DNA from 4 places in the Streptomyces sp. enrichment culture genome. Region 1 is predicted to be linked to each of the others. Evidence: riboswitches for the same ligand, from Rfam matches in the RefSeq annotation. Region 1 holds a riboswitch; each other region holds the start of a gene.
The links. Region 1 has a riboswitch for cyclic di-AMP ahead of ACSU6L_RS09550 (M23 family metallopeptidase). Riboswitches for the same ligand answer to the same signal wherever they lie in the genome.
Positions count from the first base shown of each region.

Region 2: it holds a riboswitch for cyclic di-AMP, as region 1 does, so the genes downstream of both, ACSU6L_RS05315 (peptidoglycan DD-metalloendopeptidase family protein) here and ACSU6L_RS09550 (M23 family metallopeptidase) in region 1, are expected to answer to the same signal.
Region 3: it holds a riboswitch for cyclic di-AMP, as region 1 does, so the genes downstream of both, ACSU6L_RS22055 (transglycosylase family protein) here and ACSU6L_RS09550 (M23 family metallopeptidase) in region 1, are expected to answer to the same signal.
Region 4: it holds a riboswitch for cyclic di-AMP, as region 1 does, so the genes downstream of both, ACSU6L_RS15580 (transglycosylase SLT domain-containing protein) here and ACSU6L_RS09550 (M23 family metallopeptidase) in region 1, are expected to answer to the same signal.

Region 1 is NZ_OZ186847.1:2,242,893-2,250,446, reverse strand. Features, by position in the region: gene ACSU6L_RS09560 (M16 family metallopeptidase) at 1-779, shown strand, start outside; gene ACSU6L_RS09555 (M16 family metallopeptidase) at 776-2,164, shown strand; cyclic di-AMP (ydaO/yuaA leader) riboswitch at 2,368-2,533, shown strand; gene ACSU6L_RS09550 (M23 family metallopeptidase) at 2,547-3,311, shown strand; gene ACSU6L_RS09545 (GntR family transcriptional regulator) at 3,504-4,199, shown strand; gene ACSU6L_RS09540 (HPr family phosphocarrier protein) at 4,379-4,660, opposite strand; gene ACSU6L_RS09535 (bifunctional acetate--CoA ligase family protein/GNAT family N-acetyltransferase) at 4,838-7,554, shown strand, end outside.
Region 2 is NZ_OZ186847.1:1,236,455-1,244,008, reverse strand. Features, by position in the region: gene dxs (1-deoxy-D-xylulose-5-phosphate synthase) at 1-1,819, shown strand, start outside; gene ACSU6L_RS05335 (aspartate aminotransferase family protein) at 1,816-3,243, shown strand; gene ACSU6L_RS05330 (helix-turn-helix domain-containing protein) at 3,342-3,974, shown strand; gene ACSU6L_RS05325 (DUF6126 family protein) at 3,971-4,090, shown strand; gene ACSU6L_RS05320 (tyrosine-protein phosphatase) at 4,135-4,932, opposite strand; cyclic di-AMP (ydaO/yuaA leader) riboswitch at 5,411-5,568, shown strand; gene ACSU6L_RS05315 (peptidoglycan DD-metalloendopeptidase family protein) at 5,573-6,538, shown strand; partial or broken gene ACSU6L_RS05310 (DUF6250 domain-containing protein) at 6,785-7,517, shown strand.
Region 3 is NZ_OZ186847.1:5,007,462-5,015,015, reverse strand. Features, by position in the region: gene ACSU6L_RS22075 (Ppx/GppA phosphatase family protein) at 401-1,342, opposite strand; gene ACSU6L_RS22070 (DUF501 domain-containing protein) at 1,339-1,884, opposite strand; gene ACSU6L_RS22065 (FtsB family cell division protein) at 1,906-2,391, opposite strand; gene eno (phosphopyruvate hydratase) at 2,528-3,817, opposite strand; gene ACSU6L_RS22055 (transglycosylase family protein) at 4,054-4,752, opposite strand; cyclic di-AMP (ydaO/yuaA leader) riboswitch at 4,757-4,935, opposite strand; gene ACSU6L_RS22050 (transglycosylase family protein) at 5,118-6,161, opposite strand; gene ACSU6L_RS22045 (cytochrome P450 family protein) at 6,408-7,554, opposite strand, start outside.
Region 4 is NZ_OZ186847.1:3,644,378-3,651,931, reverse strand. Features, by position in the region: gene fahA (fumarylacetoacetase) at 1-1,064, opposite strand, end outside; gene ACSU6L_RS15590 (hypothetical protein) at 1,201-1,713, opposite strand; gene ACSU6L_RS15585 (HAD family hydrolase) at 1,794-2,672, shown strand; gene ACSU6L_RS15580 (transglycosylase SLT domain-containing protein) at 2,636-3,130, opposite strand; cyclic di-AMP (ydaO/yuaA leader) riboswitch at 3,134-3,305, opposite strand; gene ACSU6L_RS15575 (CocE/NonD family hydrolase) at 3,587-5,581, opposite strand; gene ACSU6L_RS15570 (polyprenyl synthetase family protein) at 5,828-6,838, shown strand; gene ACSU6L_RS15565 (LolA family protein) at 7,069-7,554, shown strand, end outside.

The sequences.
Region 1 (7,554 bases):
TCTCGGTGGTCGGCGACATCGACCCGAAGCAGACCCTCGCGTGGATCGAGAAGTACTTCGGCTCCATCCCCTCGCACGACGGCAAGCCCGCCCCGCGCGACGGCTCGCTGCCCGAGGTCATCGGCGAGCAGCTGCGCGAGGTCGTCGAGGAGGAGGTCCCGGCGCGCGCCCTGATGGCCGCCTACCGCCTTCCGCACGACGGCACGCGCGCGTGCGACGCCGCCGACCTTGCGCTCACCGTCCTGGGCGGCGGCGAGTCCTCCCGCCTGTACAACCGGCTCGTGCGCCGGGACCGCACGGCCGTCGCGGCCGGCTTCGGCCTGCTGCGCCTCGCCGGGGCGCCCTCGCTGGGCTGGCTGGACGTGAAGACCTCCGGCGACGTCGAGGTGCCGGTCATCGAGGCCGCCATCGACGAGGAGCTGGCCCGGTTCGCCGAGGAGGGCCCCACCGCCGAGGAGATGGAGCGCGCCCAGGCCCAGTTGGAGCGCGAGTGGCTGGACCGGCTCGGCACGGTCGCCGGCCGCGCCGACGAACTGTGCCGGTTCGCCGTGCTGTTCGGCGACCCGCAGCTCGCCCTCACCGCCGTCCAGCGGGTGCTGGAGGTGACGCCGGAGGAGGTCCAGGAGGTCGCCAAGGCCCGCCTGCGCCCCGACAACCGCGCGGTGCTCGTCTACGAGCCGCTCAGCCCCGAGCAGCCCGAGGACGTGGAGGGCACCGAGGACCCGGAATCCGCGGCGACCGTGGAAGCCGCCGACGACAACGAGGAGGCGGCCAAGTGACCGAGCTCGCCACGATGGACTTCCACCCGCAGCCGCAGCCGGGCGACGCCAAGCCGTGGGCGTTCCCGGCCCCCACGCGCGGGACGCTCGACAACGGCCTGACGGTGCTGCGCTGCCACCGCCCCGGCCAGCAGGTCGTCGCCGTCGAGGTGCTCCTGGCGGCGCCGCTGGACGCCGAGCCCACCGGCCTGGACGGCGTCGCCACGATCATGGCGCGCGCCTTCTCCGAGGGCACCGACAAGCACTCCGCCGAGGAGTACGCCGCCGAGCTGGAGCGCTGCGGCGCCACCCTCGACGCGCACGCCGACCACCCCGGCGTCCGGCTCAGCCTGGAGGTCCCGGCCTCCCGCCTGGAGAAGGCCCTCGGGCTGCTCGCCGACGCGCTGCGGGCGCCCGCGTTCGCCGACAGCGAGGTCGAGCGGCTGGTCCGCAACCGGCTGGACGAGATCCCGCACGAGCTGGCCAACCCGTCCCGGCGCGCCGCGAAGGAACTGTCCAAGGAGCTGTTCCCGGCGGCCTCGCGCATGTCGCGCCCGCGCCAGGGCACCGAGGAGACGGTCGCGAAGATCGACTCGGCGGCCGTCCGCGCCTTCTACGAGCGGCACGTCCGCCCGGCCACGGCCACCGCCGTGGTGGTCGGCGACCTCACCGGCATCGACCTGGACGCCCTGCTCGGCGACACCCTCGGCTCCTGGACCGGCTCCTCGGCCGAGCCGCGGCCGGTGCCGCCGGTGACCGCCGACGACACCGGCCGCGTCGTCATCGTGGACCGCCCCGGCGCGGTCCAGACCCAGCTGCTCATCGGCCGGGTCGGCGCCGACCGGCACGACCGCGTGTGGCCCGCCCAGGTGCTCGGCACGTACTGTCTGGGCGGCACCCTCACCTCCCGCCTTGACCGCGTCCTGCGCGAGGAGAAGGGCTACACCTACGGCGTGCGGGCGTTCGGGCAGGTCCTGCGGTCCGCCCCGGACGGCACGGGCGCGTCGATGCTCGCCATCAGCGGCTCCGTCGACACCCCGAACACCGGCCCCGCCCTTCACGACCTGTGGACGGTGCTGCGCACCCTCGCCGCGGAGGGCCTGACCGACGCCGAGCGGGACGTGGCCGTGCAGAACCTGGTCGGCGTGGCGCCGCTCAAGTACGAGACGGCGGCGGCCGTGGCGAGCACGCTGGCCGACCAGGTCGAGCAGTACCTGCCCGACGACTACCAGGCGGCGCTCTACCAGCAGCTGGCCGCGACCGGCACGGTCGAGGCGACCGCGGCGGTCGTGAACGCCTTCCCGGTGGACCGTCTGGTGACCGTCCTCGTCGGTGACGCGGCGCAGATCAAGGAGCCCGTGGAGGCTCTGGGCATCGGCGAAGTCACCGTGGTGGCGGCCGAGTAGACGACCGCGCGGGCACACGCACGCGCAGTGGCCCTGGTGACCGAAGCGTCACCAGGGCCCCTTGATGTCCGAATTGAGGCGGAGGTTGCCTGTCTGCCCTGTGGGATGCGCTACAAAATCCCGCGTTGGTTTGGGATTTGAAAGCCGTCCGTCTTAGCGTCGTGCGGGCTGTTCGTCAGGCAGTGCGCCGCATCCGCGGCACCGGACAGTCATCGCCGAGTCCCCGTACGGCGCGAGCCAGGGGAGCCGGGGACCCACCTGTGCAGTCCCTGGGGTGAATCGGACGCCCGCGCCTGAGCGAGGGTGGCCGTAGGAGACCTTCCTGCTCCGAACCCGTCAGCTAACCCGGTAGGCGAGAAGGAAGGAAAGGACCAGCCACTTCATGGCGTTGACCCGCGCCACCGGGAAGCATCGTCGTCCCAGCCGGATGCAGCGCACCACCGCCCGCGCGGCGGGTGTCGCGGCGCTCACCACCACTGGCGTCATCGGCACCCTGGCGGGCCCGGCGCTCGCCGCCGAAAGCCCCGCCGAGCAGACCGGCGTACTCCCGGTCCTCACCCTCGGCGACGAGGTCGCCGAGCAGATCGACGCCCAGGCCGCCGCGCAGCAGCAGGCCGCCGAGCTGGCCGCCGCCGAGCAGAAGGCCGAGGCGGCCGCTCTGAAGCGGGCGGAGGCGGAGGCCGTGCGGGCCCGCGAGGCCGAGGAGCGCGCCGCCCGGGAGGCCGAGCGCAAGCGCCTCAACACGTTCGTGGCGCCCATCAGCGGCTCCTACGTCTCCACCGGCTACCAGGCCGGCAGTTCCCTGTGGTCCTCCGGCAGCCACACCGGTGTCGACTTCCACGCCGCGAGCGGCACCTCAGTCCACGCGGTCGGCTCCGGAACGGTCGTCGAGGCCGGCTGGGGCGGGGCGTACGGCAACCAGGTGGTCATCCGGATGCACGACGGCACGTACACCCAGTACGGCCACCTGTCCTCCATCGGCGTCGCCGTCGGGCAGACCGTGACCCCCGGCCAGCAGATCGGCCTGTCGGGCGCCACCGGCAACGTCACCGGCCCGCATCTGCACTTCGAGGCCCGCACCGGCGCGGAGTACGGCTCGGACATCGACCCGGTCGCCTACCTGCGCGCGCACGGCGTGAACGTCTGACGCCGTCCCTCGCCCTCCTCCCTCCCCGAAGCCCCGGCGTCCAGCCGGGGCTTTCGGCGTTTCGGGCGCCCCGATGTCCAAAAAATATCCATGATTTCCGGCCCGCCATCGGAAATTGCGGCTCATTGCAATAGAGTCACTGGCCGGACGTCAATCGTCGGCGTTTCACGGGGATTAAGGCGGAGGTCGGTCATGCGTATTCCGGCGCATTCGGTGTGCTCGGCGATCCGGGACGACATCGTCGCGGGTGTCTACGAGCGCGGCAGCCGGCTCACCGAGGAACTGCTCGCCCGCCGCTACGGCGTCTCGCGCGTCCCGGTCCGGGAGGCGCTGCGCACGCTGGAGGCGGAGGGCTTCGTGGTGACCCGGCGGCACGCGGGCGCGTGCGTGGCCGAGCCCACCGAGCAGGAGGCCGCCGACCTGCTGGAGATGCGCCTGCTGCTGGAGCCGCTGGGCGCCTCCCGCGCGGCGCAGCGGCGCACCGAGGCGCATCTGAAGGTGCTGCGCGGTCTGGTCCGGCTGGGCCAGGAGCGGGCCCGCCGGGGCAACAGCGACGACCTGCGCTCCCTGGGCGGCTGGTTCCACGAGACGCTCGCCCAGGCCTCCGCCAGCCCGGCCCTGACGTCGATGCTGAGCCAGCTGCGGCACAAGATCGCCTGGATGTACGCGGTGGAGGCGCCGGTCAGCCCGGTGGAGGCCTGGGCTGAGCACGGGGCGATCGTCGACGCCGTGGCCCGCGGCGACAGCGAGCGCGCACGGGCGATCACCGCCGTGCACGCCGAGCGCTCGACCGGCACGCACCGGCTGCGGTTCGGCCCCGGAGGGGAGCGCGCGGACCGTGTGAGGAATTCGCAACATGCCGTAAACATGTCGGGCCTGCGGCATTAACACGAGAGCCGTATACAAAGAGCAGTTATTCGGCGGGCGGACTGTTTTCCGTGCCCTTTTTCGGCACGCCGTAATTGATCGTGCGTGCGGCGTCCGCATGCCCGGAATTCCCCGGCGGAAAAGCGAAACCGCGCCGCCCGGAAAGGGCGACGCGGCTTCGGGTGACCGGCGCGCGAGCGTCAAACGGTCTCGGGAAGCTCCTCGAGACCCTCGGAGACCAGCTTGGCCAGGCGGTCGAGAGCGATGTCCGCGCCCTCGGCGTCGGAGGCGAGGACGATCTCCTCGCCGCCCTGGGCGCCCAGGCCGAGGACGGCCAGCATGGAGGCCGCGTTGACGGGGTTGCCGTCAGCCTTGGCGATCGTCACCGGGACGCCTGCGGCCGTGGCGGCTCGGACGAAGATGGAGGCGGGGCGGGCGTGGAGGCCCTCGGCCCAGCCGACGTTGACGCGGCGCTCAGCCATGTGTTGCTGCCCTTCAGGTGTTCAGGTTGTCTAGACCAGTTTCCCATATCGTGAAGCGCGCCCGGACGGTCCTGTGCCCGTCCTTCGGGTGTCGCCGGACCGCGGCCTCGGTCCGTACTCCCGTCCTTCACAGACTGCCCCGCGCCGTTGTCGGACGCGAGCCGTACTCTGGGGCCCATGCAGACCTCGTCGGACCGGCACGAGTACCCCGCCCACTGGGAAGCCGACGTGGTGCTGCGCGACGGCGGCACCGCGCGCGTCCGCCCCATCACCGTTGACGACGCCGAGCGCTTGGTCAGCTTCTACGAGCAGGTCTCGGACGAGTCGAAGTACTACCGCTTCTTCGCGCCCTACCCGCGTCTGTCCGCGAAGGACGTCCACCGCTTCACGCACCACGACTTTGTGGACCGGGTGGGACTCGCGGCCACGATCGGCGGCGAGTTCATCGCCACCGTACGCTATGACCGCATCGGCGGGAACGGACTGCCCGCCTCCGCACCCGCCGACGACGCCGAGGTCGCCTTCCTGGTGCAGGACGCCCACCAGGGCCGCGGCGTCGCCTCCGCCCTGCTGGAACACATCGCCGCCGTCGCCCGCGAGCGCGGCATCCGCCGCTTCGCCGCCGAGGTGCTGCCCGCCAACACCAAGATGATCAAGGTGTTCACGGACGCCGGGTACACCCAGAAGCGCAGCTTCGAGGACGGCGTCGTCCGCCTGGAACTGGACCTCGAACCCACCGACCGTTCCCTGGCCGTCCAGTACGCGCGCGAACAGCGCGCCGAGGCACGCTCCGTGCAGCGGCTGCTCGCCCCCGGCTCGGTCGCCGTCGTCGGCGCCGGCCGCACCCCCGGCGGGGTCGGGCGCGGAGTGCTCGGCAACATCCGGGACGCCGGGTTCACCGGGCGGCTCCACGCCGTGAACCGGGCTCTGCCCGAAGGGCTGAAGGAGCTGGACGGGGTGCCGGCGTACCGCTCCGTGCGGGACATCGACGGGCCCGTGGACCTCGCGGTCGTCGCCGTCCCCGCCGAGCACGTGCCCGAGGTCGTCGCCGAGTGCGGCGAGCACGGCGTCCAGGGACTCGTGGTGCTCTCCGCCGGATACGCCGAGAGCGGCCCCGAGGGGCGCGAGCGCCAGCGGGCCCTGGTGCGCCTCGCCCGCGCCTACGGCATGCGGATCATCGGGCCGAACGCCTTCGGCGTCATCAACAACTCCCCGCTGATCCGCCTCAACGCCTCCCTCGCCCCCGAACCGCCACGCCCCGGACGCATCGGCATGTTCGCCCAGTCCGGCGCCATCGGCATCGCCCTGCTCTCCCGGCTGCACCGGCGCGGCGGCGGGGTCACCGGCGTCACCGGCGTGTCCACCTTCGTCTCCTCCGGCAACCGCGCGGACGTGTCCGGCAACGACGTCCTCCAGTACTGGTACGACGACCCGGACACCGACGTCGTCCTGATGTACCTGGAGTCCATCGGCAACCCCCGCAAGTTCACCCGCCTGGCCCGCCGCACGGCGGCGGCGAAGCCCCTCGTCGTCGTCCAGGGCGCCGGATCCGCCCCCCAGGGGCACGCCGTCCGCGCCACCCGGCTGCCGCCCGCCACGGTCTCCGCACTGCTCCGGCAGGCCGGCGTGATCCGGGTGTCCACCATCACCGAGCTGGTGGACACCGGACTGCTGCTCGCCCGCCAGCCGCTGCCCGGCGGACCGCGCGTGGCGATCCTCGGGAACTCCGAGTCCCTGGGCGTGCTGACCTACGACGCCTGCCTCTCGGAGGGCCTGAGGCCCACACCCCCGCTGGACCTGACGACCGCCGCGACGCCCGAGGACTTCCGCGCGGCGCTGTCCCGCGCCCTGGCCGACGACTCGTGCGACGCGGTCGTGGTCACGGCGATACCGGCGATCGGCGAGGAGTCCGCCGGGGACGCGGCGCTCGCCGAGGCGCTGCGCTCGGCGGCCGAGCGGGCCCCCTCCAAGCCGGTCCTGGTCGTGCACGTCGAACTGGGCGGACTCGCGGAGGCCCTCTCGGCCGCCGCGAGCACCGCGCCCCGCGCGCGTGCCGCGACGACGGACACCACGGCGCCCGACACGGGACCGGAACCGGCCCCCGCGGCCGACGCCCCCGAGGGCACCCGCCTCATCCCCGCCTACCCCGCCGCCGAACGCGCGGTCCGCGCCCTTGCCGAGGCCGTGAAGTACGCGCAGTGGCGACGCGAGGCCGCCGACCCCGGCAAGGTGCCGGAGTACGAGGACATCGACGAGAAGGGCGCCGCCCGGCTGATCGACGGCCTCCTCTCACGCGGGCAGGGCCTCACCCTCGGCACCGAGGAGACCTGCGAGCTGCTGGGCCGCTACGGCGTCCAGGTGCGCCGCGCCCTCCCCGCCCCCACCCCCGAGGACGCCGTCGCCGCCGCCCGCGCCCTCGGCTACCCGGTCGCCCTCAAGGCCACCGCCCCGCACCTGCGACACCGCGCGGACCTCGGCGGCGTACGCCTCGACCTCGCGGACGAGGAACAACTGCGGCGCGCGTACACCGAGTTGACCGAGCTGTTCGGCAGGCCGGAGGCGCTGCGCCCGGTGGTGCAGGGCATGGCACCGCGCGGGGTGGACACCGTCGTACGGGCCGTGATCGACCCCGCCGCCGGAGCGGTGCTCTCCTTCGGCCTCGCCGGGGCGCCCTCGCAGCTGCTCGGCGACATGGCGCACCGGCTGATCCCGGTCACCGACCGCGAGGCGACCACCCTGGTCCGGTCCATCCGCACGGCACCGCTGCTGTTCGGCTGGCGCGGCTCCGCCCCCGTCGACACCCCGGCCCTGGAGGAGCTGCTGCTGCGCGTCTCCCGGCTGGTCGACGACCACCCCGAGGTGGTCGCGGTCACCCTCGAGCCCGTCGTGGTCGC
Region 2 (7,554 bases), 1.0 Mb from region 1:
CGCCCTGCACCGGGTCTTCGAGTCACCGGTCGACCGCATCCTGTGGGACACCGGCCACCAGAGCTACGTGCACAAGCTCCTGACCGGCCGGCAGGACTTCTCCAAGCTGCGCGGCAAGGGCGGCCTGTCCGGCTACCCCTCGCGGGAGGAGTCCGAGCACGACGTCATCGAGAACAGCCACGCCTCCACGGCGCTCGGCTGGGCCGACGGGCTCGCCAAGGCACGCCGGGTGCAGGGGGAGAAGGGCCACGTCGTCGCGGTCATCGGCGACGGGGCACTCACCGGCGGCATGGCCTGGGAGGCGCTGAACAACATCGCCGCCGCCAAGGACCGCCCGCTGATCATCGTCGTCAACGACAACGAGCGCTCCTACGCCCCGACCATCGGCGGCCTCGCCAACCACCTCGCCACCCTGCGCACCACCGACGGCTACGAGAAGGCGCTCGCCTGGGGCAAGGACGTGCTGCTGCGCACACCGGTCGTCGGCCATCCGCTCTACGAGGCCCTGCACGGCGCCAAGAAGGGCTTCAAGGACGCCTTCGCGCCGCAGGGCATGTTCGAGGACCTGGGCCTGAAGTACCTCGGCCCGATCGACGGACACGACATCAAGGCCGTCGAGTCGGCGCTGCGGCGCGCCAAGCGCTTCCACGGGCCGGTGCTCGTGCACGTCCTCACAGAGAAGGGGCGCGGCTACGAGCCCGCCCTCGCGCACGAGGAGGACCACTTCCACACCGTCGGCGTCATGGACCCGCTGACCTGTGCGCCCCTGAGCCCCGTCGGCGGGCCCTCCTGGACCTCGGTGTTCGGCGACGAGATCGTGCGGATCGGGGAGGAACGCGAGGACGTCGTGGCGATCACGGCGGCCATGCTGCACCCCGTGGGGCTCGGGAGGTTCGCCGAGCGGTTCCCGGACCGGGTGTGGGACGTCGGCATCGCCGAGCAGCACGCCGCGGTCTCCGCGGCCGGACTCGCCACCGGCGGGCTGCACCCGGTCGTCGCCGTCTACGCCACCTTCCTCAACCGGGCCTTCGACCAGTTGCTGATGGACGTGGCGCTGCACCGGTGCGGGGTGACCTTCGTGCTGGACCGGGCCGGGGTGACGGGCGCCGACGGCGCCTCGCACAACGGCATGTGGGACATGTCGATCCTCCAGGTCGTGCCGGGCCTCAGGATCGCCGCGCCGCGCGACGCCGACCAGCTGCGGATCCAGCTGCGGGAGGCGGTCGCCGTCGACGACGCGCCGACGCTGGTGCGCTTCCCGAAGGAGTCGGTGGGGCCGGACATCCCCGCGGTGGACCGGGTCGGCGGCATCGACGTCCTGCACCGCGGCCCCGGACCCCAGGTGCTGCTGGTCGCCGTCGGGGTGATGGCGTCGGCGTGCCTCCAGGCGGCCGAACTGCTGGAGGCGCGAGGCATCGGCTGCACGGTCGTCGACCCCCGCTGGGTCAAACCCGTCGACCCGGAGCTGCCCGGCCTCGCCGCCCGGCACCGGCTGGTCGCCGTCGTCGAGGACAACAGCCGCGCGGCCGGGGTCGGCGCGGCGGTGGCGCTCGCGCTGGGCGACGCCGAAGTGGACGTGCCGGTACGGCGGTTCGGCATCCCCGAGCAGTTCCTCGCGCACGCCAAGCGCGGCGAGGTGCTGGCCGACATCGGGCTGACGCCGGTGGAGATCGCGGGCCGGATCGGCGCGAGCCTGGCGGTACGGGCGGAGCGGGCGCGGGGGGCGGCGGACGGCGCTCCGTCGACGCCCGCCACGGCCCCGCATCCCCCGGCGCAGCACCCCGCCGCCGACGAGCCGTCCGAGGAGAGCCACGTATGACCACCGCGGAATCCGCGTCCCAGCCGCCGGAGCCGGCGCCCGGCGGGGAGTTCGACCTGAAAGCGCTGCTGGCCGAGCGCGGTACCGAGCGTTACGAGTTGCACGCCCGGTACCTGAACCACCAGTTGCCGCGCATGCTGCACACCATCGGCTTCGACAAGGTCTACGAGCGGGCCGAGGGCGCGTACTTCTGGGACACGGACGGCGCCGACTACCTGGACATGCTCGCCGGATTCGGGGTGATGGGCCTTGGCCGCCACCACCCCGTCGTCCGCAAGGCGCTGCACGACGTCCTCGACGCGGACCTCGCCGACCTCACCCGGTTCGACTGCCAGCCGCTGCCCGGGCTGCTGGCCGAGCGGCTGCTCGCGCACAGCCCGCACCTGGACCGGGTGTTCTTCGGCAACAGCGGCACGGAGGCCGTCGAGACCGCGCTGAAGTTCGCCCGGTACGTCACGGGCCGGCCGAGGATCCTGTACTGCGCGCACGCCTTCCACGGGCTGACCACCGGCTCGCTGTCCGTGAACGGCGAGTCCGGCTTCCGGGACGGCTTCGCCCCGCTGCTGCCGGACACGGCCGTACCGCTCGGCGACCTGGACGCGCTGGCCCGGGAGCTGAAGAAGGGCGACGTCGCCGCCCTGATCGTCGAGCCGATCCAGGGCAAGGGCGTGCACGAGGCCCCGCCCGGCTATCTGCGCGCCGCCCAGGAGCTGCTGCACCGGCACAAGGCCCTGCTCATCGCGGACGAGGTGCAGACCGGACTCGGCCGCACCGGCGACTTCTACGCCTATCAGCACGAGGAGGGCGTCGAACCGGATCTGGTGTGCGTGGCCAAGGCGCTGTCCGGCGGCTATGTGCCGGTGGGCGCCACCCTGGGCAAGGACTGGATCTTCAAGAAGGTGTACTCCTCGATGGACCGGGTGCTGGTCCACTCGGCGAGCTTCGGGTCCAACGCCCAGGCCATGGCGGCGGGCCTGGCCGTGCTGTCCGTCATGGAGAACGAGCAGATCGTCGCCGGTGTCCGCCGCACCGGAGAGCTGCTCAAGGCCCGGCTCACCGCCCTGATCGACAAGTACGAGCTGCTCGCCGACGTACGCGGCCGGGGCCTGATGATCGGCATCGAGTTCGGCCGGCCCCGCTCGCTGAAGCTGCGCGGCCACTGGACCATGCTGCAGGCGGCCCGCAAGGGCCTGTTCGCGCAGATGGTGGTGGTGCCGCTGCTCCAGCGGCACCGGATCCTCACCCAGGTCTCCGGCGACCACCTGGAAGTGATCAAGCTGATTCCGCCGCTCGTCATCGGGGAGCGGGAGGTGGACCAGTTCATGGACGCCTTCACCGCCGTGATGGACGACGCGCACAGCGGCGGCGGGCTGGTGTGGGACTTCGGGAAGACACTGATGAAACAGGCGGTGGCCAACCGGTAGCCGGGGGCAGGGGACAGGGGACGGGGCGAGGTTCCCGGCCCTTTTGCCTGTGGGGCAAGAAAATTGCCTCACAGGCAAGAGTCGGGCTCAATGGAGACATGAGCTCCTCCGCCGCCGGGCCGGGCCCCGAGCCCGCCGGTGACCTGTCGACCATGGCCCCGCAGCTGCGCGCCCTGCGCCGCCGGGCCTCCCTGACGCTGGAGGCGGCGGCCCGCGAGGCCGGGCTGTCGCCGGCCCATCTGTCCCGTCTCGAGACCGGGCAGCGCCAGCCGTCGCTGCCGATGCTGCTCGCCCTCGCCCGGGTCTACGGTACGACGGTCTCGGAACTGCTCGGCGAGACGGTCGCCGGCCGGGACGCCGTGGTGCGCGCCGCCGACATGGAACCGACCGCGGCGGGCGGCTGGACCTACTGGCAGGCCGGCGCGCCCGGACGCGGCATGCAGGCGCTGCGCGTGCACGTGCCGCACGGCTCCCAGGGCGACATCGTGCGGGTGCACCCCGGCGAGGAGTGGCTGTACGTCCTCAAGGGGCGGCTGCGGCTGCGCCTCGGCGACACCGTCCACCGCCTCGGACCGGGCGACAGCGCGCACTTCGACTCGCTGACCCCGCACCGCATCGCCGCGGAGGACCCGGACGGGATCGACCTGCTCTTCGTCCACACCCTGTTGCAGAGCCCGACGGCCGCGCTGTGCCTCGGCCCCACCACCCATGTCACCGGAGAGACGCCATGAGCGGAGTCCAGAAGAAGAACGAGCGCCAGATCTGGGTGCGGCTGTTCATCTACGTGGTGGCGGGGCACGCCTTCGCCGCTTTCCTCTATCTGCTGTTCGCCGTCGGGTCGAAGTAGCCGGCGAAGCGGCCGACGGAACAGCCGCGCGGCCGTGACCGGCCTCAGTCGAGCAGCCGCTCCCGCAGCCGCTCCCGGACCGCCGGGGTGACCTTCAGTCCCTGTTCCAGGTAGGGGTCGACACCGCCCCAGGTCTCCTCGATGGTGTCGAAGGCCGCCGACAGGTACTCCGCGCGGGCGTCGAAGAGCGGGCTGAGCAGCTCCATGACCTCGGGGGAGTAGGCCGCGGCGGAGCTGCTGCTGCGGTGCACCTTGTAGCGCCGATGCTTGGCGTTGGACTCCAGGTAGTCGGCGATGATCGCCTCGCGCTCGACGCCCAGCGCGAGCAGCGTCACGGCGATCGACAGCCCCGCGCGGTCCTTGCCCGCCGCACAGTGCATCAGCGCGGGCACGCTGTCCTCGGCGAGCGCGTGCAGGACCCGGGAGTGCTCGGCGGTGCGCTGCTTGATGATCACGCGGTACGAGGCGATCATCCGGCCGGCCGCCTTGCCGTCGGCCAGCAGCTCCCGCAGCTGGTCCAGGTCGCCGTCGCGCACCATCTTCCAGAACTCGGCGCCGTCGGCCGGGTCAGACAGCGGCAGGTTCACGTTGCGCACGCCCGGCAGTTCGACGTCCGGGCCCTCCAGCTTCTGGTCCGCCGCGTTGCGGAAGTCGAAGATCGTGTGCAGGCCCAGGGAGGACAGGAAGACCGCGTCCTCGGCGGTCGCGTGCGCGAGGTGGCCGCTGCGGTAGAGCACGCCGTGCCGCACCCGGCGTCCGTCGACGGTTGGCAGACCGCCCACGTCACGGAAGTTGCGCACTCCGGCCAGTTCGGGCTCGGTCGACGGGACCTGCTGCGTCACGTGGGCTCCTCCCAGTCGGACCCGTCCGCGCTGTTCGCCTACGGGCACGCGTCCGACCATACGACATGGATTCCTGAGGCAATGAAGTCGTCCACAGGCGGGATACCCGACCAGGGGAGGCGTTGTCCACAGGTGCGAATGCCGCAGTTCTCCGACTCCGTCGCATATAGGTGAACTGTCCGAATTGGAACCTTCGTCGTAACTCGCTCTGGAGTAAAGGGTTCTGGAGAGGTGTCACGTGAGGAGCGTCATATCCGTGACGGTGGGTCGCCCGTCATGTCCACGTAATTCATGCGTTTTTCAAGGGCTTTTGGATAAACGGGCTGCCCGGTAATCGACGGAGGGTGACCGGGAATTCAGTGTCCGAAAAGATCGAAAAGCGCGCGCGGGCAACCTTTCGCTTGTCCTGGTGCGTCTTGCTCGCTTACGTTCCACACCGATCCGAGCGGAACGCCGAATCCTGCCGCTGCTCGGTGCCCGCGCAAACTCACCCGTCCACGGCAGGAGCGGGGGACCCACAGGTACGACCGCCTGTTCCGGTTCCCGGAACGGCTCGGGGTACAGCCACGCCTCGGCGTGGCCGGGCATCTCCAGTCCGCACCCGACAGCTCACCTCGCAGGCGCCGGAGAGGAATTCGCCATGCCTGCCAAGGGTAAGCACCGCCGTCCGAAGACCCTTCGTTTCACCCGTTCCATCGCCGTCGCCGGAACCGGCGGCGCCGCGCTCGCCCTCCCCCTGATGGGGGCCGCCGGCGCTCACGCGGCCACCCCGCAGTCGGTTTCCGAAAAGGCCGTCCAGTCGGTCGCCTCGGTCCAGCAGACGGCCGGGACGAAGGCCGCCGAGAAGAACTCCGCTCCGCGCACCTACACCGTGAAGTCCGGCGACTATCTGTCGAAGATCGCCGAGGACCAGAACGTCGAGGGCGGCTGGAAGAAGCTCTACGCCGACAACCGCGCGGCCGTCGGCGAGGACCCCTCGCTGATCCATCCCGGCCTGAAGCTCTCGATCGGCGGCAAGGCCACGGCCGGCTCCGCCGAGTCCTCGCCCTCAGAGGCCGCCAAGCCGTCGCGGTCCACCCAGTCTTCGCAGCCGGCCGAGGCGTCGCAGCCGGCCGAGGCGTCGCAGCCGGCCGAGTCGCCGTCCTCGAACGCGCCCACCACCACCACCACGCAGGCGGCCCAGGCCGCCCCCGCCGCCGCCGGTTACGTCGCCCCGGCGTCCGGTGCGGGTGTCGGCACCGCCTACAAGGTGGCGGGCAGCATGTGGTCCAGCGGCTACCACACCGGTGTCGACTTCGTCGTCCCGACCGGCACCTCCCTCAAGGCCGTCGGCTCGGGCACCGTCGTCTCCGCCGGCTGGGCCGGCGCGTACGGCAACCAGGTCGTCATCAAGCTCGCCGACGGCTACTACGCCCAGTACGCCCACCTGTCCTCCCTCTCCGTGTCGGCCGGGCAGTCCGTGACCGCGGGCCAGCAGGTCGGTCTGTCGGGTTCGACCGGCAACTCGACCGGCCCGCACCTGCACTTCGAGATCCGCACCACGCCGAACTACGGCTCGGACATCGACCCGGTGTCCTACCTCCGCTCGAAGGGTGTCGCGCTCTGACGCCACCCGCCCACGCCGGTTCCTGACCCCGGCGCCACGAGCCACCGAAGGCCGGACCCCGATCCCCGGGTCCGGCCTTCGGTGTTGCCGTCCCGCGGGTTCGTGGCCGGTTCGTGGCGGCCGTGTGGCGGCGGGGCCCAGGGTCTCGACAGGGCGAGGCCGGGAAGACACGGTGATCCACGACAGGCGGCAAGCGCCTTCTAAGTGCACTTGCCCAGTGCTTCCCATGCGAAGGAGCGCTTCCCCGTGCCCACCACCCGCAGAGCTTTCGGAGTTCTGGCGGCCGGTGCCGCCCTCACCGTCGCGGGCGCCCCCGCCGGGTCCGCGCAGGCCGCGCCCCGCCACCCGCGCCGACGCCTGATCGCCCGCGACGACTTCCGCCACGGCCTGCGGCAGTGGGTCACCGAACTCCAGGACGGAGGCGCCGTCACCGCCTCGCGCGGGGTGCTGGACATCGACGTGCCCAGCGGGGCGGACGGTGTGGTTCAGGCAGCGGCTCCAAGGCGCGTACGTCATCGAGTACACCGCCACCCCCGTCGCCGCCGGCGGTCCCAACGACCGGGTGTCGGACCTCAACAACTTCTGGAACGCCACCGACGTCCGGTCCCCGCACGACCTGTTCGCCACCCCGCGCGGTGGCGCGCTCGCCGAGTACGACCACCTCCGGACGTACTACGTCGGCTACGGGGCCAACGGCAACACCACGACCAGGCTGCGCCGGTACGTCGGCGAGGCCGGGGTGCGTCCGCTGATCCACGACTGCACCGAGCCGCTGCTGGTGCCCGGCGCGCCGAACCGGGTGCGGATCGTCTCCGCCGGGCAGGCCGTCCAGTGGTGGAACAACGGGCGGCTCGTCTTCGACCACACCGACCCGGAGCCGTACACCGAGGGGCACTTCGCCTTCCGTACGGTGTGGAGCCGTTTCCGGATCAGCGACTTCCGCGTGTGGCGCCTTATTCCTCAGTTGACCAATCCTTGAAGAGTGGCTTATCTCACCGCCCGTCAACCCCTGCTTA
Region 3 (7,554 bases), 2.8 Mb from region 1:
TTCACAAGCTCCGACAGGGCCCGTGTTACACTCCCCGGCTCGCGTGACTTAGATCATGTCCAAGTACGGGAACCGTCACGCGGGCGGACCCGTTGTCAATGCCGCGTGAGCTGCCTCTCTGGATAGTCGTTCGGGGTGTGAGCGGTCGGAAACACCCTCCCGGGCACGCGATCCGAAGGCACCCCGGGCGCCCCTTCTGAACATGTTCAAAGGCCGTTCAGGCCCCCGAAAGGGCCAACCGACCCCTTCCGACACCCCGGGAGGACCGAATTCCTTGTGAAGAACTTCACGAACTTTCCCGACGGTACGTCAACGAGGGGCCCGCGGAGGGCCCCTCGAGGTTGCTCATACGCTATCCGGGCTGCTCAACCGGCGGCTACTGGCAAGTAACAAAAGAGAGCTACGCCACCGACCAGGCGATGCCGTCCAGGATGTCGTGCTCGCTCACCACGACCTCCTCGGCGCCGATCCGCTCCATGATCGACAGAAGGACGAGGGCTCCCGCGGCGATCACGTCCACCCGCCCCGGGTGCATCGACGGCACGGCCGCGCGCTCGGCGTGCGTGGAGTGCAGCAGCCACTCGGTGATCTCCCGGACCTTGTCGTGGGAGATCCGGGAGTGGTGGATGGCCTGCGAGTCGTACTCCGGCAGCTCCTGCGCGATCGCCGACACCGTCGTCACCGAGCCGGCCAGGCCGACCAGGGTGTGCGCCTCGCGCAGCGGCACCGTCTCCTCGGCCAGGTCGAGCGCGGCCTCGATGTCGGCCCGCATCGCCGCGATCTGCTCCCCGGTGGGCGGGTCCGTGACCGCGCCCTCGTGCACCAGGTGCCGCTCGGTCATCCGGACGCAGCCGACGTCCACCGAGCGAGCGGCCCGCACCCGCCCGTCGCCGACGACGAACTCGGTGGAGCCGCCGCCGATGTCCACGACGAGGTAGGGGGTGGTGAGGTCGGTGCGGCCGCCCAGCTCCTTCGTGGCTCCCGTGAAGGAGAACTCCGCCTCCTGGTCGCCGCTGATCACCTCGGGCTCGACCCCCAGGATGTCCAGCACCCCGCGTACGAAGTCGTCCCGGTTCTCGGCGTCCCGGGAGGCCGAGGTGGCCACGAAACGCAGCCGCTCGGCGCCGTACTCCTTGATGACCTCGGCGTACTCGCGGCAGGCCGCGAAGGTCCGCTCCAGCGCCTCGGGTGCCAGCCGTCCGGTGCGGTCGACGCCCTGGCCGAGCCGCACGATCGTCATACGGCGGTCCAGTTCGACGAGTTCGCCGGTGTCCGGGTCGCAGTCGGCGACCAGCAGGCGGATGGAGTTCGTACCGCAGTCGATGGCGGCGACCCGGGTCACTGCGCGGCCTCCTCGGTGTCGGACGTCCCCGGCAGGGTCACGCAGGCACCCTTGCGCCACCACTCCGGCAGCATCGCGAGGGCCTCGTCGCCCAGCGGGTTCACACCGGGCCCGGCGGCCAGCGAGTGCGCGACCAGGACGTGCAGGCACTTGACCCGGTCCGGCATGCCGCCGGCGCTGGGGAAGCCCTTCAGCTCCTCGATCTCGTCCCGGCGCCGGACGTAGTCCTCGTGCGCGGCGCGGTAGGCGGCGGCCAGCTCCGGATCGCTCTCCAGCCGGGCCGTCATCTCCTTCATCACGCCGTCGGCCTCCAGCGTGCCGATGGCCGAGTTGGCCTTGGGGCACGTCAGGTAGTACAGCGTCGGGAAGGGCGTGCCGTCGGGCAGCCGCGGGGCCGTCTCCACGACGTCCGGCTGCCCGCAGGGGCAGCGGTGCGCGATCGCGCGCAGCCCGCGCGGCGGACGGCCGAGCTGCTGCTTGAAGGCCTCGACGTCCGCGTCGGTGGGCTCGGTGCGCGGGGTGGGCGGCGGGGGCGTTTCCATGCCTGTCTTTCTGTGTCCGTGTCAACTGTCCGGGACGTCGGCGGCGTCGGCCTTGTCGACGCCGTCCCAGACGTTCGAGTACCAGGGGCGGTCGGCCGCACCCGTGTCGGCGCGCGACTGCTTGACCGCGTCCGGGTCGATCACCACGTACCCGGTCTCCCCGGGCATCACATAGTGCAGCCGCTGCCGGATCTGCTGCTCGGCGTACGCGTCGTCCTGCCACCGCGCCTTCTGGTCGCGCAGCTGTTCGACGCGCTCCCGGGCCTGCTGCTGCTCCCGCTGCAGATCGGCGATCTCGGCGCGCTGGGCGACGTACTGCCTTATCGGGTAGGCCAGCGCCACGACCAGCGAGCAGACCACCAGCGCGAGCAGGGCGGCCCGGCCGGTCAGCCGGGAGCGGCGGGCCTGGCGCCGGGTCTGCGAGCGGTAGACCCGGGCGGCGGTCTGCTCGCCCAGCAGTCTGATCCTGGTCGCGGTGGAGAACCGGTCCCGGTCCTTCACGGCCATCGTCCCGCCTCCCCGTTCGCTTGCGCGTCTTCACCGGCGCGTGTACGTGCGTACGTCCCCGCACACGGTACGGGACCGAGTACGGGGACGTACGTACGACGCTTCCTACAGGCGCGTGCCTCAGCCCTTGCGGGGCTTACTGGTTCGCAGAGCGAAACCGCGGGAACGCGCTGCGGCCGGCGTACACCGCGGCGTCGTCGAGGATCTCCTCGATGCGCAGCAGCTGGTTGTACTTGGCGACGCGCTCGGAGCGGGCCGGGGCGCCCGTCTTGATCTGGCCGCAGTTGGTGGCGACGGCCAGGTCGGCGATGGTGACGTCCTCGGTCTCGCCGGAGCGGTGGGACATCATGCACTTGAAGCCGTTGCGCTGGGCCAGCTCGACGGCGTCCAGGGTCTCGGTGAGCGAGCCGATCTGGTTCACCTTCACCAGCAGGGCGTTGGCCGCGCCCTCCTCGATACCGCGGGCCAGGCGCTCCGGGTTGGTGACGAACAGGTCGTCGCCGACGAGCTGGACCTTGTCACCGAGCTTGGCGGTGATGGTCTTCCAGCCCTCCCAGTCGTCCTCGAACAGCGGGTCCTCGATGGAGACCAGCGGGTACGCGTCGACCAGCTCGGCGTAGTACTCGGTCATCTCGGCCGCCGAGCGCTCCTTGCCCTCGAAGGTGTAGACGCCGTCCTTGTAGAACTCGGACGCGGCCACGTCGAGGGCGAGGGCGATCTGCTCGCCGGGGGTGTAGCCGGCCTCCTTGATGGCCTCGAGGATGAGGTCGAGGGCCTCGCGGTTGGAGCCGAGGTTCGGGGCGAAGCCGCCCTCGTCGCCGAGGCCGGTGGCCAGGCCCTTGCCCTTCAGGACCTTCTTGAGGGTGTGGTAGACCTCGGCACCCCAGCGCAGCGCCTCGGAGAAGGACTCCGCGCCGATCGGGGCGATCATGAACTCCTGGATGTCCACGTTGGAGTCGGCGTGCGAGCCGCCGTTCAGGATGTTCATCATCGGCACCGGCAGCAGGTGCGCGTTCGGGCCGCCCAGGTAGCGGAAGAGCGGGAGGTCGCTGGCCTCGGAGGCGGCGTGGGCGACGGCGAGCGAGACGCCGAGGATGGCGTTGGCGCCGAGGGAGCCCTTGTTGTCGGTGGCGTCCAGGTCGAACATGGCCTGGTCGATCAGGCGCTGCTCGGTGGCGTCGTAGCCGACGAGCTCCGGGCCGATCTGCTCGATGACGGCCAGGACGGCCTTCTCGACACCCTTGCCGAGGTAGCGGTTCGAGTCGCCGTCGCGGAGCTCGATGGCCTCGAAGGCGCCGGTGGAGGCGCCGGACGGGACGGCGGCACGACCCGTGCTGCCGTCGTCGAGGCCGACCTCGACCTCGACCGTGGGGGTGCCTCGGGAGTCGAGGATTTCCCGGGCTACGACGACGTCGATGGACGGCACGAGCATCTCCTTCATGGATGTGACGCGGTTGGCAGGCCGCGGGTGTGGCTCTGCGAGACGAGCCTATCCGGCTCGGCGCGATCGGCCAGCCGACCGCCCACCCCGTGGACGGAACCGAGAGTAAATTGTTTCCGAACGGAACAAAGACCGTTTCGAAAAAACGACCATGAAAGAGAACCCCGCCCCGGCGCGTACGGGGGAACACGCACCGGGGCGGGGAGTCTGAAGGGCCCCTCTTACTTGAGGTGCAGCTGCTGGCCCGGGTAGATGACGTCGGCGTCGTCGACGATGTCCTTGTTCAGCTCGAACAGCCTCTGCCAGCCGCCCTCGACGCCGTGCTCCTCGGCGATCGTGCTGAGGGTGTCGCCCTTGACGACCTTGTACTCGCCGTCGCCCTTCTCGACCTTCTTGCCGGTCGGGGTGGTGACGGTCTTCTCGGCCTTCTCGGTCTGCTGCGAGGCGGCCGGGCGCTCGGCGGAGCGGGAGGCGCTCTGCTCCTCGGTCTCGCGGGCGGCGGTGCCGCTGCCGCTGTCGTTCGAGGCGGCGGCGCCACCGCCGTACGGGGTGCTGGACAGGTTGACGCCGCAGTGCGGCCAGGCGCCCTTGCCCTGGCCCGCGAGGACCTTCTCGGCGATGGCGATCTGCTGGTCCTTGCTGGCCTGGTCGGCGGTGGCGGCGTACTGGGTGCCGCCGTACGCGGCCCAGGTGGAGGCGGAGAACTGCAGACCGCCGTAGTAGCCGTTGCCGGTGTTGATGGACCAGTTGCCACCGGACTCGCACTGGGCGACGGCGTCCCACTCGGACGCGGTGGCGGCGGAGGCGGAGCCGGCCGCCATCAGCGGTGCGGCGACGGCGACGCCGGCCACACCGGCGACGGCGATGGCGCGGGTGGCCTTGGACGGACGACGGTGCTTGCCCTTGCCGGAAAACAGCATGGATCGATCCCCTCACCGACGCCTGCGAGGTGAGCTGTCGGGTTCGGGCCGGTTGAGTTGCCCGGCCGCGGCTCTCGCGAGCTGCGGCTCCACCCCTAGCCGGTTCCGGCGTCGAGTCTCCTCAACTGCCGGACCCGGCACTTACCTTGGGTCCCCCGCTCCTGCCTGCGGCGCTTGACGCGACGACTGTTCCCGTACGGCCGCTGGCAGGATTCGGCGTTGCGGCAGCCGGGGCTCGCGATGGCGAGCGATCCCGACCGTAGGCAGGCGATCCGCCGGATTTCAAAGAGGATCAGGGCTTCTGAGACCTATCTCTCACCGCATTCATAACGGACATTAGCCCCGAAGTGTGACGCGAACTCCGGCTACTTTTCGCCCGGTTCGACCCCTACCTCAAGGGTCTGACCGGGGATGATGAGGTTGGGGTCGGCGCCGACGGTCTTCTTGTTCTCGGCGTAGAGCGCGGTCCATCCGCCTTGCAGCTCAAGGGAGTCCGCGATGCCCGAGAGGCTGTCGCCGGAGCGGACGGTGTAGGAGCCGTCGGCCGCATCACGCGCCGCCGCGGCGTCACGGGAGGCGTGACGGCCGGAGGGCTCGGTCGTACGGGCGTCGGCGGCGTCCTCGTCGGCGCTCTCACCGCGGTGGCGGCCGGTGCCGGTGGAGAACTCCGAAGAGGAGTCGGCCTGTCCGGAGTTGTCCGAGTCGTCCCTCTTGGCGGTGGCCGCAGGGGAGTCGCCGGCACCCTCACCGTCCCTCTCGGAGGAACCGTCCGCCGGGGACGACGAAGCGTCAGACGACGGGCCATTCGTGGCAGATCCGGAATACTCAGAGCTTTCGGAGCTTTCAGACCCCTTGCCCTTTCCGCCCTTTCCGCCCTTTTCACCGGAATCCGCCGAAGTGGATGATTCCGTAGATTCCGACGAGTCGGACAAGCCGGACTCGCGGCTGTCCGAGGAGTCCTCGTCGTCCGGGGTGGCCGTCGCGCCCGACGCCGCGTCGGCGGCCAGGCCCGTGTCCACGCCCGGCGCGCCGGAGTCGCCGTCCAGGCCGGCGAGCAGTCCGCAGGTGAGCCAGGCGCCGACTCCCTGGTCGGCGAGGATTCTCTCGGCCACGGCTATCTGCTGCGAACGGCTCGCCATGTCGGGGCTCTCCGCGTAGTCCGAGCCGCCGTACTTCAGCCAGTCGTCCTGGGAGATCTGAAGACCGCCGTAGTAGCCGTTGCCGTTGTTCGCGCTCCAGGAGCCACCGCTCTCGCACTCCGCGACCCTGTCCCACGTCGTACCGCTGGCGGCGCTCGCGCCGGTGGCGCCGAGCAGCGGAATGGCGATCGCGGACCCGGTCACTCCGGCCGCGACGATGAGAGCCGGAGCCTGGCGGGGGCGACGGTGACGACCGTTCCCGGAGAGCATGCGGGGACCTTTCCCGAGACAGCAGTGACGGCACGACGGGGTGGTACTCGGCGCCGTGCTGATGGGTGAACGTATAGGCAGACGATCACTTGTCACAAGTTAATGCCGCGTAGATCACGTGTAGATCACAGAGGCGAAGGAGTGTCATGTTTGTGACGGGCACGCGAAGTAGCCGTGACATGAGGTGCACGGAGTTGCCGTCCGGCCGTCACAAGTCGGGCGGCACCGGCCAAACGGGGTCGGCTGTCAGGCCTCCGGCGTGAACTCCACCGGCAGCGTGCGCAGTCCGCGCATGATGAGGCCGCCGCGCCAGCGCAGGTCCGCGGGGTCCGCGGCGAGGCGGAGGTCCGGGAGGCGGGTGAGGAGGGTGGCGAGCGCGGTCTGGCCCTCCAGCCGGGCGAGCGGGGCGCCCAGGCAGTAGTGGATGCCGTGGCCGTACCCGAGGTGCTGGTTGTCGCGGCGGGCGAGATCGAGCGTGTCGGGGTCGGTGAACCGGGCCGGGTCGCGGTCGGCGGCGGCGAGGACGACGAGGACCGGGTCGCCGGGGGCGATGTCCTGTCCGCCGATGGTGAGCGGCCGGGTCGCGAAGCGCCAGGTGGCCAGCTCCACGGGGCCGTCGTAGCGCAGGAGTTCCTCCACGCCGGTCTCCAGCAGGGCGTGGTCGCCCGCCGCGAGGGACTGCTGGAGGCGGGAGCGCTGCTCGGGGTGGGTGAGCAGGGCGTAGGTGCCGTTGCCGATCAGGTTGACCGTGGTCTCGAAACCGGCGAACAGCAGGATGAACGCCATCGCCGCGGCCTCGTTCTCGGTCAGGTGCTCGCCGTGGTCGGAGGCCCGGATGAGAGCGGAGATCAGGTCCTCGCCGGGCGCGGGCTCGGCGGGCAGCGCCGCCCGCTTGCGGTGGATGAGGTCGGCGAGATAGCCGCGCATCTTCTTCACCGAACGCGCGACCCCGCCGCGCGGGCCGCCACCGTGGCGGATCATCATGCCCGCCCAGTCCCGGAAGTCGTCCTGGTCCTCGCGCGGCACGCCCAGCATGTCGCAGATGGCGTAGATGGGCAGCGGGAAGGCGAACTCGTGGATGAGGTCGGCGGAGCCCTCGCGGGCGAAGCCGTCGATGAGACGATCGGTCAGCTCCCGCACGCGCGGCGCGAACTCGGCCACACGCCGGGGTGTGAACGCCTTGGAGACGAGTCGGCGCAGCCGGGTGTGGTCCGGCGGGTCGATGTTGAGCAGATGCGTCATCAGCTCCGCCTTGCGCTCCCCCGGGATGCCTGTCTTGCCCTTGGCGTGCGCGGGTTCGTCGTGATGCGCCGGGTTCTTCGACAGCCGCTGGTCGGCCAGCGCCTGCCTGGCGTCGGCGTACCGGGTGACCAGCCAGGCCTCCACCCCGCTG
Region 4 (7,554 bases), 1.4 Mb from region 1:
CAGGTCAGCTCCAGCAGGGAGCCGCGCTGGGCGGGCTCGGGGCCGCTGACCGTGCCGGAGCCGTAGAGGTCGCCGGTGCGCAGCGAGGCGCCGTTCACGGTCATGTGGGCGAGCTGCTGGGCGGCGGTCCAGTACATGGTGGAGAAGGGCGGCTCGGAGACGACGTGGCCGTTGACGGAGACGGAGATCCGCAGGTCGTAGCCGCCGGGCTCGTCGTCCGCGTCGTCGAGGTAGGGCAGCAGCTCGTGGGTGCGCTCCGGCGGCGCCACCCGGGCGTCCTCCAGCGCGTCCAGCGGGGTGATCCACGCCGACACCGAGGTGGCGAACGACTTGCCGAGGAACGGCCCGAGGGGGACGTACTCCCAGGCCTGGATGTCCCGCGCCGACCAGTCGTTGAGCAGACACAGCCCGAAGACGTGCTCCCGGAAGGCGCCCAGCGGGACCGGGCTGCCCATCGGTGACGGCGTGCCGACCACGAAGCCGACCTCCGCCTCGATGTCCAGGCGGACGGACGGCCCGAAGACCGGCGCGGGGTCGGCGGGCGTCTTGCGCTGGCCCGCCGGGCGGACCACGTCCGTGCCGGAGACCACGACCGTGCCGGAGCGGCCGTGGTAGCCGATCGGCAGGTGCTTCCAGTTGGGGGTGAGCGAGTCGGGGGCGTCCGGGCGGAACATCCGGCCGACGTTGCGGGCGTGGTTCTCGGAGGCGTAGAAGTCGACGTAGTCGGCGACCTCGAAGGGCAGATGCAGGGTCACCGACGACAGCGGGTGCATCAGCGGGGCGACGGTCTCGCGGTGGGAGGGCACCGTCACCCAGGCCGTGAGCGCGCGCCGTACGTCCGACCAGGCGGTGCGTCCGGCCGCCAGCAGCGGGTTCAGCGTCGGCTGCGCGAGCAGGGAGGCGTACGGGGAGCCGAGCACCCGGGCCGCCGCGCCGGCGTCGAGGACGTGGTCGCCGAGCCGCACGCCGACGGTCCGCTCCTCGGAACCGGCGGGTGAGAACACGCCGTACGGAAGGTTGTGCGGACCGAAGGGGTCGCCCTCGGGGACATCGAAGGGGGGCATGGGGTACTGCCTCACTTTCGTACGTGCGGTCCATGCGGTCGCGCCACACGTTACGGCGGTGATCCCGGTTTGGGCAGTGCTTAAAGAGTCCGGAATGTCCGCATGTCACCACCTGGGTCTCAACTCGGGCTTCCGGTCAGGTCTCCACCTGGGCCCGCTGCCAGGCCAGGAACTCCCCTGTCAGTCCGGGCGGGTTGGCGGCCTCGGTCGCCTCCACCTCCCAGCCCGGACAGGCCATGTCGAACACGACGACGGGCAGCGGCCGGCCGAGGATCCGCTCGATATGACCTTCGGCGTGCAGCGTTCGGGCGAGGCCGACGCACGTGTCGTAGAAGTGCGACCGGAGTTTCAGATCGGACTTCGCGTCGACCTCGTCATCGTCATCGTCGAAGCCGCCGTCCCCGGCCCCCTCCTCGTCCGGGACCTCGAACCACAGTCCGGCCGCCCGCGCCTGCTCCTGGTGGAGCGCCGAGCCCACCGGGTCCTCGGGGACGCTCCCCAGCGTCTCTAAGCCGTCGAGCAGCCAGCAGGCGTAGTTCCAGCGGGCCTCGCCGGGGTCCTCACGGTTCGCGCCAGATGTTCCGCGAATGTGTCCCGCCGGTCCGTCACAACCCTCGCCCCCGGTCCGCCAGTGCGTGAGTCCAAGCATCGCATCGACCACTGACAACCAGGACGGGCAAGGGAGTTGAGAGGTGAGCGGGGCGGGCCCGGTGTCCGTATTCTCTGATCATGGCCCCTCCCACCGCATATGCCGCGCGCACCACGTACTCGCTCATCGCCACCGACCTCGACGGCACCTTGCTGCGCGGCGACGACACGGTCTCCGACCGGTCGCGCGCCGCGCTCGCACGGGTGACCGCGGCCGGGGCCCGGCATCTGGTGGTGACCGGCCGCCCGGCGCCCCGGGTGCGTCCGCTGCTGGAGGACCTGGGCGGCACGGGGCTGGCGGTGTGCGGGCAGGGTGCGCAGCTCTACGACGTGGGCGCCGACCGGCTGTTGTGGTCGGTGACCCTCGACCGGGAACTGGCGGAGCACGCGCTCGGCAAGATCGAGGCCGAGGTGGGGCAGGTGTACGCGGCGGTCGACCAGGACGGGACCGACGGCCTGACGCTGATCGAGCCCGGCTACCGGATGCCGCACCCCACGCTGCCCGCGGTGCGGGTCGGGCGCCGTGAGGCCCTGTGGGGCGAGCCGATCAGCAAGGTGCTGCTGCGCCACCCGACGCTGTCCGACGACGAGTTGGCGGCGGTCGCCCGCTCGGTGATCGGCTCGCTCGCGACCGTCACCATGTCGGGGCCGGGGACGGTCGAGCTGCAGCCGTGCGGCATCACCAAGGCGACCGGGCTGGCGCTGGCGGCCGAGCATCTGGGGCTGTGCGCCAGGGACACCCTCGCCTTCGGCGACATGCCGAACGACATCCCCATGTTCGACTGGGCGGCGCACGGCGTCGCCATGGCCAACGCCCATCCCGAACTGAAGGCGGTGGCCGACGAGGTCACCACGTCGAACGAGGACGACGGCATCGCCGTCGTCCTCGAACGTCTCTTCAGTCCCGCCGTGCGGCCTCAGCCTCAGTACGCGCCGAAGACGTTGTCGATGGAGCCGTAGCGGTCGGCCGCGTAGTTGCAGGCCGCCACGATGTTCGCGACCGGGTCGTACGGGTCGTAGGCGGTGCCGGGCACGTGGTACGCGGCGAAGGTCGGGTCGATGACCTGGAGCAGGCCCTTGGACGGGGTGCCCTTGGCGGCGTTCGAGTCCCAGTTGTTGATGGCCAGCGGGTTGCCGGAGGACTCGCGCATGATGTTGCGGTAGATGCCGTCGTAGCTGCCCGGGATGCCGTGCTGGGCCATGATCGTCATGGCCTCGCGGATCCAGCCGTCGAGGTTGTTGGGGTACGCCGTCACGGCGGTCGTCGCGGCCGGGGTGGCCGCGGAGGCGGTCGTCGCGCCGATCAGCGGCATGGCGAGCACGGCGGCACCGGTGCCGGCGACGGCGAGGGTGCGGGCGAGACGGGCACGGCGGCCCTTGGCCGGCTGGCTCTTTGCGGGCAGACCGTTTGCAGGCATGGCGAATTTCCTCTCCGGCGCCTGCGAGGTGAGCTGTCGGGTTCGGGCTGGGAGGTGCCCGGCCGTGTGCCACGGCACACGATTTCACCCCAAGCCGTACCGGGGCGATGCCCGGCCCGGCGACTTACCTGGGTCCCCCGCTCCTGCCTTGCGAGTGAGTTGGCGGATCGATGTGCGGGCGGCGGCAGGATTCGGCGTTCCGCCCGACGGACCGGGAAGTTATGCGAGAGCACATGTCCGGAACAAGTGGCGGAATCACATATCGTGCCCGTTGGCCATGATCAGTCCGTTTGGGGTACTTGATCCTTTGCGACTGCCAAGAGTCAACTGCCAATGGGGGATGGGTTTTCGGGGGAAAACCGCGAAAGGGCCGCGTAAACGTCCTCGTGAGTCAAGTCACGTGCGTGCACAAGAATGGCAAATCGGGCAATAAGGCCAGTTGTGCTCAAGTCGCCGTCACCCGGCGGTTCGTGGGATCCGCTTCTCCCAAGTCCGGTGGAACACGACCTCGTCGCCCTCGGTGCAAATCACCTCATTGATGGACATAAAGGTATTCGCGTCGCAGTCGATCTCCGAGCGGGTGCGGACCGTCGTGTCCCAGGCCATGTCCGGCCGGTGCAGCCGGATCGACCAGTCCGCGCGGGCGCGGGGGGAGAGCGGATCGTCGTCGCGGACCGTGTACGTCTCCCGCGCCTCCTCGGTGCACTCCAGTCCGTCGGGATACATGCGCGTGCCGCCGTACCGGGGCCCGGCCTCCAGCCGCCACTCGCCCCCGGCCACGTCCCGCACCACCAGCCGCTCGGGGCGGGGCTCGTCCAGCGTGGCGGGAACGCTGACGCCGAGCGGCGCGGCCTGCTCCGGCTCCTCGAACCCGATCGCCCCCGCGGCCTCCCGCGCCCGGACCGGCAGCTCCAGCGTGCTGCCGGCCGGCTCCAGGGTGAAACCGGCCGCCGACTCCGGCTGCGGCCAGACCCACGGCCAGTACACGGAGGAGACGGCGAGCCGGATGCGGTGGCCGGGCGCGAAGGCGTGGCCGATGCCGGCCAGCTCGAACGTCACGTCCTCCGTCGCCCCCGGCTCCCACGGGACCGCGCGGTCCGGGCCCCGGCGCGCCGACAGGTTCAGCACACCCCGGGTGACCAGTGTCGACGCGCCGTCCGGCGCCACGTCGCACAACCGGGCGATCACCTGCCCGCGCGGCACCTCGCAGGTCAGGCGCAGCCGCACCCGGGGCCGCCCCAGCACCCAGGTCTCCTCGGGCACCGCGAACTCGAAGCAGGCCGACCGCGCGTCCTCCTCCCGCTGGTCGGGCGGCAGGTCGGTGTCGCCGCCGCGGGGGAGGAACCGGCCGGCGTCGAGGCCGGTGTGCAGGGGGGACCGTACGAGCGCGGGGGCGCCCTGGAGTGCGTAGGTGATCGGTGTCACGTTCGGTGAGGGCCAGGAGGGCTCGCCGACCCAGCGGCCGGGCAGCGCGGGGTACGTCGTGGCCGGGCGGTGCGAGTCGGTGACGTACGCGCGCAGCAGGGGATCCGTGAGGACGCCGGTGTCGGCGCCCTTCAGCCAGTGGTCCCACCAGCGCAGGGTCTCCTGGAGGAAGCCGATCGCCGGGCCGGGTGGCAGCCCGCGGTCGGGGTACTGGTGGGACCAGGGGCCGATCAGGCCCCGGACGCGATCGGCGGGGAGATGTTCGACCAGGCGGAGCACGGTGTCGCGGTACGGGTCGTGCCAGCCGCCCACCGCGAGGACGGCGGCCCGGATCGCCCCGTAGTCCTCGCGGACGCCGTCGGCGCGCCAGTACGCGTCCCGGGTCTGGTGGGCCAGCCAGGTGTGCAGAAAGGGTTCGACCTGCTCCAGGCGGCTCAGCCACAGTTCACGCCAGGCCTCGCCGGCGTACCGCGGGTCGGGCGGGCGGGCGGTGAAGGCGAGCATCGTCGCCGACCGGGCGTGCATCTCCGCCGCGAGGACGGAACCTCCCAGGTAGTGCACGTCGTTGTCATATCGGTCGTCCGTGGCGCAGACCGTGACGACCGCCTTGAGCGGCTCGGGCGCGAGGGCCGCGATCCGGAGGGAGTCGGAGCCACCCCAGGAGATGCCGAACATGCCGACCTTGCCGTCGCACCAGGGCTGGGCCGCCAGCCAGTGCACCACCTCGACGCCGTCGGCCGCCGCCCGCGCCGGGTGCGCGTCGGCGGGCAGCCCCTCGCTGTTCCCGTGCCCGCGGGCGTCGACCCGGACGGAGGCGTAGCCGTGGCCCGCGTACCAGGGGTGGCGCTGGGCGTCGCGCGGCGCGGTCCAGTCGGTCAGCCGGTCCGGCAGGTACTCGAGGAGGGCGGGCACGGGCTCGTCCGTCAGGGGGCGCCACACGCGCGCGTGGAGAGAGGTCCCGTCCGGCAGCGGGATCCGGGTGTCGTCGTGGGTCGTCTCGTGGGGGAAGGACGTGCGGATGCGGATGCTCATCGGGGGCCTCGGTGGGGCGGTCGGGGTACCTCCGGAGGGCCGCTGGGGTGCGGTTCCGTAAATATCCCTTCTTATGAGCTGATCAAAAACATACCGGTCGTGATCCGATACCGCCCGTGCTGTAACCGTGGGCGGCATCGGTGATCGAAACGTGACCGGATACGCTGACTTGAGTGAAGGCAGCGACGTATCGACAAACCGCGTAAGCGCCGGTAGACACCAGCAGACAGGAGACCCCTCGTGACCGTCGTCGGGCCGTTCGGGCTGAGCGTGCGGGACCAGGCTCTGGAAGCCGATGTCCAGGCCGGATTGGCGGCTGTCGAGGAAGGGTTGCTCGAGGCCACCAAGAGCGAGGTCCCCTTCATCACGCAGGCCGCGCAGCACCTGGTGCGGGCCGGCGGGAAGCGGTTCCGGCCGCTGCTCGTGATGCTCGCCGCCCAGTTCGGCGACCCCTACGCGCCCGGAGTCGTGCCCTCCGCCGTAGTGGTGGAGCTCACCCACCTGGCGACGCTGTACCACGACGACGTGATGGACGAGGCGGCCGTCCGGCGCGGGGTGGCCAGCGCCAACACCCGCTGGGGCAACTCCGTCGCGGTCCTCACCGGCGACTTCCTCTTCGCCCGCGCCTCGCACATCCTCGCCGACCTCGGACCGGAGGCGGTGCGGGTGCAGGCCGAGGCGTTCGAGCGGCTGGTCACCGGGCAGATCCTGGAGACCGCCGGACCGCAGGACGGCCGCGACCCCGTCGACCACTACCTCGACGTGCTCGGCGGCAAGACCGGCTCGCTGGTCGCGGTGTCCTGCCGCTTCGGCGCGATGATGTCCGGGGCCGACGAGGCGGTCGTGAGCGTCCTCACCCAGTACGGGGAGCGCCTCGGCGTCGCCTTCCAGCTCGCCGACGACGTGCTGGACATCGCCTCCGACTCCCACGAGTCCGGCAAGACCCCCGGCACCGACCTGCGCGAGGGCATCGCCACCCTGCCCGTGCTGCGGCTGCGGGAGCAGGCGGCGCGCGGCGGACGGGCCGAGGACATCGCCCTGTGCGAGCTGCTGGAGTCCGACCTCAGCGACGACGCGCGGCACGCCGAGGCGCTGGCCGCGCTGCGCGCCCACCCGGCGCTGGAGCAGGCCCGCCGCGACACCGTGCGGTACGCCGAGGAGGCGCGGGCCGCCCTCGCCCCGCTGCCGGACTGCTACGCGAAGCGGGCGCTAGTGGAGCTGTGCGACGCGGTGGTCCACCGGGCCGGCTGACCCCGGACCGTCCCCGAGAGCCGTGCACCGGCGCCCAGTTGAGGCCCCCTCACCCCTACGGGTCGGGGGAGGCATCGGCCCGGGGTGTCATACCGGAGCAGTACGTCGAGTTGAGCCCGCGGTCTGACGAAAACCGTTCTCGCCTTTGGTCAGATGGGAAGCGCGAAAAGCAACCAGTCCTCACCCAATCGGGTGAGAATGGGCGGGCCGACGACGGAGGTAGGGCACACATGGCACCGTACGAATCCGACGACAGCACGGCGACCCGGCGGCGGAAGGCCGCCCGCTACGCCGTTCCGGTCGCGGTGTTGGGCGTGGCGGCCGGGACCATCGGGCTCGTCCCCGCGCTCGCCGACTCCGGCAGCCCCGACCTGCCGAAGATCACCGCCGAGCAGCTCATCCAGAAGATCGCCGAGTCGGACGTACAGCAGCTGTCCGGCACCGTGAAGATCACCACCGACCTGGGGCTGCCCGACCTCGGCGGCCTCGACGGAGCCCTCGGCTCCGGCGCGACCGCGCCCGGCGGCGAAGGCGACGGCTCCGCCGCCGACCCGTCCGCCAAGCTGACCGAGCTGGCGACCGGCACACACACCCTGCGCGTCGCGGCCGACGGCCCCGACCGGCAGAAGCTGTCGGTGCTGGAGAACGCCGCCGAGTACAGCCTCATCCACAACGGCGACGACGTCTGGGGCTACGACAGCGCGTCCAACGAGGTC